Regions from separate parts of the Micromonospora sp. NPDC050200 genome, predicted to be linked through region 1. Evidence: riboswitches for the same ligand, from Rfam matches in the RefSeq annotation. Region 1 holds a riboswitch; the other holds the start of a gene.
What was found. Region 1 has a riboswitch for cyclic di-AMP ahead of AB0I41_RS24970 (transglycosylase family protein). Riboswitches for the same ligand answer to the same signal wherever they lie in the genome.
Positions count from the first base shown of each region.

Region 2: linked by a shared signal. The riboswitch ahead of AB0I41_RS23330 (NlpC/P60 family protein) and the one ahead of AB0I41_RS24970 (transglycosylase family protein) in region 1 are both predicted to bind cyclic di-AMP.

Region 1 is NZ_JBFALG010000044.1:29,982-32,174, reverse strand. Features, by position in the region: gene AB0I41_RS24975 (peptidoglycan-binding protein) at 1-482, opposite strand, end outside; cyclic di-AMP (ydaO/yuaA leader) riboswitch at 1,177-1,351, shown strand; gene AB0I41_RS24970 (transglycosylase family protein) at 1,351-2,028, shown strand.
Region 2 is NZ_JBFALG010000038.1:35,617-37,809, forward strand. Features, by position in the region: gene dcd (dCTP deaminase) at 1-165, shown strand, start outside; gene AB0I41_RS23330 (NlpC/P60 family protein) at 209-1,249, opposite strand; cyclic di-AMP (ydaO/yuaA leader) riboswitch at 1,262-1,398, opposite strand; gene AB0I41_RS23335 (NlpC/P60 family protein) at 1,550-2,193, opposite strand, start outside.

The sequences.
Region 1 (2,193 bases):
ACGAACCGCTGGACGAAGGCCACGTCCGTGCCGTTGCTGCCGCGGCGCAGGGTGCGTGAGCCCGGGCGACCGCCGGACGCCCACGTGGCCGGCCGGCCGGTGGGCGTGGCCGGGGCCGGCTTGACGGCCGCGCGCAGGGCCGCCACGGTTTTCGGACCCACCACCCCGTCCGCGGTGAGCTTCCGGGCGGTCTGGAAGGACCGCACCCAGGCGGCCGTGGCCCGCCCGAACACCCCGTCGGTCGTCAGCCGGGCCCCGAGGCGGTCGGCGGTGGTCTGGAGTTCCCGGACGTCGCCGCCCCGGCAGCCGTCGCGCAGCACCCGGTCGCCGAGCCGCGCCACCTTGGCGGTGGCGATGCCCCACGGCCGGCGGCTGTCCTCCAGGCTCCGCTGGTGGCTGACGCTGACGTGCAGGTGCTTGTCGTGCGGGTTCGGCCCGGTGTGGCGGGCGGGCCGGAAGCTGCGGGTACGGCTCCAGATCATCCGGTTGTAGATGACGTACTGGGTGGACGGATGGGTGACGGCCTGCCGGATGACCAGCAGCGGGTCGATGCCGTCGACGTCGACGTCGACCGCGTTGACCGATTGATCATCATTGTCCGGGTCGTGGCGCTGCGGCGGGTTTGATGATCGGCGTTGCCAAACCAGCCATCTGATCTGTGGTCGCGGTGCGGCCAGCGGGTGTCGATCTCCTCCCGCAGCACCCGCAACACGGGTGCCAGGTGTACGCCCATCTCACTCCTCCTCTTCGAGCACGGCGGCCAGGTCGACGTCGACCTTGTCACCGACCAGGCTTCCGGGTCGTCGTCCTCGTCCACGGTGGCGACGAAATAGTCGGGGTCGATGCTGACGGTGTCCATGAAGGCCCTCCCCCTCGCGGATGGCCGGCCGTCGCGGCCCCAATCAGCGGCAACGCTGGCCGTCCGACAGCGCGCGCCGCCGATCGGGGCCGCCCGACCAGCGGAGACGGCGACGCGCCAGCACCTGATCCGCCGCTCGCCGCAGGGCTTTCGGCCCAGTCGTGACGGGTTTCCGGCGGGCCCTTGTAGAGCACCGCCGGGCGGCCCGCAACTCCAAGGATGATGTCGTCGCTCAGCCGGGTGAAGAACTTCACAAGAAGGAGGCAATCGCCCGAAACAGTTCCTAACGTCGTTCCTGTTCGCGATCGCGGACACCACGGCCGGTAACGCCTAATCCATGCCGCCGGCTGGTGGACCTTGTCACCCGGGCATGGAGCGGGGGACCCACACGTTCCTCGGTGCACCGTCACCTCGGGGTGAAGCCGCCCACGGCGGCCGGGCTCCTCGGCCCGAACCCGACAGCTCACCTCGTCGGCGTGGAGGAATCCACCATGGCAACTGAATACACCGCCCGTCACCGACGGGTCAGCTCGCGCCGCATCGCCGTCGGCACGCTCGCCGTCGGCGCGGTAACCGGGATCGCCGCCGTACTGGCGCCGGCGTCGCCGGCGAGCGCCGCCAGCGTCAACTGGGACGCGATCGCCCAGTGCGAGTCCGGCGGCAACTGGCACATCAACACCGGCAACGGCTACTACGGCGGCCTGCAGTTCTCGCAGCGCACCTGGTCCGGCTACGGCGGCAAGAAGTACGCCGCCCGCGCCGACCTGGCCAGCCGCGGCGAGCAGATCGCGATCGCCGAGAAGGTGCTCGACGGTCAGGGCATCGGCGCCTGGCCGACCTGCGGCAAGAAGGGCGGCTCCACCAAGAGCTACGCCACCACATCGGAGAAGTCGCAGAAGTCGGAGCGGCGCTCCGGGTCGCGCAGTTCGTCGAAGGCCACCTCCACGCAGCGGTCCTCGCGCGGCGAGCAGCACAGCACCCGCAGCCAGCGGCGCAGCGCGCCCGCGGCCACCGGCGACGGGTACGTGGTGCGGCCGGGCGACACCCTGTCGAAGATCGCCGACGTCCGGGACCTGGCCGGTGGCTGGCACGCGCTGTACGAGCGCAACAAGCGCGTGGTCGGCGCCGACCCGGGGCTGATCTTCCCGGGTCAGCAGCTCAGCCTCTGAGGCGTCACCGCCCTGAACGAGGGCAGACTCCACCGTCGACGCCCGGCCGGCTCGTACCGGTCGGGCGTCGACGACCGCTCCGTGGTTCCGCACGTCGGTCCGCTCTCGCGGACGTGCGGGCGGTCGTGTCTCTGCCCGGGCCCGCAGCGCCTCCCAGTGGTCGCG
Region 2 (2,193 bases), on a different contig from region 1:
ACGCTCTGGCCCGGCATGAAGATCGGCCAGCTCTGCATCTTCCGGCTCTCGTCCCCGGCCGAGCACCCGTACGGCTCCGCCGTCTACGGGTCGCGCTACCAGGGCCAGCGCGGGCCGACCCCGAGCCGCTCCTGGCAGCACTGGCGCACCTGGCCCACCCGCTGACCGCCGCGCCGGGCCCCCGGAACCCGAGGAGCCCGGCGCGCGCTCAGCCCGGCCGGCCGTAGCTGTGGACCGGCCCGTCGTCGACGCGCTTCATCTTGATCGGCACCCCGGCCTGGGAGGCGTGGACCACCCAGCCGCCGCCGACGTACATGCCGACGTGGTGCAGGTCGGCGTAGTAGAAGACCAGGTCGCCGGGGCGCAGGTCGGCCCGGCTGACCCGGGCGGTCACCTGGCGCTGCTGGCGGGCGTTGTGCGGGAGCGAGACACCGGCCTTGGCCCACGCCGCGAGCATCAGGCCGGAGCAGTCGTACGAGCTCGGGCCCTCGGCGCCCCAGACGTAGGGCTTGCCGATCTGGGCGCAGGCGAACTTGACCGCCGTTCCGGCGGGGCCGCCGGGGTAGCCGGCCGGGCACGGGGCCGGGCGCAGCGCGCCGCCGCCACCGTTGCCGTACACCTTGAGCCGCAGCTTCTGCAGCCGGTCGATCTCGGCGTTGATCTGCTTCTTCTTCGCGGCCAGCTGGGCCTCGGTGCGGGCGAGCTGGGCCACCATCTCGTCCAGCGGCGCCTTCTTCGCGGCGAGCTGGTCGCGCAGGTCCTTGACGGCCCGCACGTCGCGCTGCTGCCGCTCGGCGAACCGGTCGAGCAGTTCGAGCTGGTCGACCAGCTCGCTGGGGGAGCTGCTGCCGAGCAGGGCGTTGACGGCGGAGAGGTTCTCCCCCTTGTACGCCTCGGCGGCGAGGCCGCTGACCTGGTTCATCGCGAGGTCGACCTGGAGTTGCAGCGGTCCGATCCGCTTGGCCAGCGCGTCGGCCTGCCGGCGCTTGGCGGCCAGATCCTGCCGGGTGGCGTTGTGCTGCTCGATGATCGGTTCGAGGGTGTTCCAGTCCTGGTCGATCTGCCGCTCGATCTCGGCGACCGAGGGTTCGGCATGGGCCGCCGTGGCGCCACCGGTCAGGACGACGGCGGCACCGGCGAGGGCGGCGAGGGTGGTGGTAAAGCGGGACCAGCGTGGGCGCGGCGCAGCCGTCGGCCGGGTGACCTGGGTCGACCGGTACGACGGTGGCCGCGGGGCATGGTGTGCCACCGGGCTCCGTACTCCTTCTTCCGCGACCGCCTACCGGGTTAGCTGACGGGTTCGGGCGGGAAGGGAGCGCCCTACCGCAGTGGCTGCGGATTCACCCCGGCGTACCTGGGTCCCCGGTTCACCCGGAGGCGACTCGGCGGTGCCGGCCGCTGCCGCCCGGGTTGGACGGACCGTCGGCGGCCGACGAAGGACCAGAGTAGAGAGGACCGTTATCGATCCGCAACCCGCCATGCCGGGACAGGTCCGGATACGCGGAACCCCCGGTCGGGGTGACCGGGGGTTCGCGGTGGGTCGGACGGGTCAGTTCGGTCGTCGGAACCCGGCGACCGGCATGTAGTCGATGCTGGCGACCTGGACCGGCTTGCCGGTCCGGGGCGCGTGGACCATCAGACCGTTGCCGAGGTAGAGACCGACGTGGTGCAGGTCGCTGAAGAAGAACACCAGGTCCCCCGGGCGCGCCTCGGAGCGCGGGATGGACTTGCCCTCGTTCCACTGGGCGCCGGTGTGGTGGGTCAGGTAGATCCCGGCGGCCTTGTAGGCGTACTGGGTGAGGCCGGAGCAGTCGAACGAGTCCGGCCCGTCAGCGCCCCAGACGTACGGCTCACCCACCTGCTGGCAGGCCACCCGGATGGCGGTCTGCGCGGCGGAACTCACCACGCCCTTGATGGTGGGACAACCGGCCACCTTGACCACGGTCTTCGGCATCGCCGCCTGGAGCCGCTTGATCTCGGCGTTGATCTGCGACTTCTTGGCGGCCAGCTCCTTCTCCTGCTTGACCTCCGCGGCGATCAGCGTGTCGAGCTTCTGCTTCTCGGCGTCGTACTTCTGCCGGGCGTCGATGACGACCTGGAGCTCCTTGCGCTCCTGCGCGGCGAGGCGGTCCAGGATGGTCAGCTGCTCGGTCAGGGTGCCCGGCTTGGCGCTGATCAGCAGCGCGCCGATGT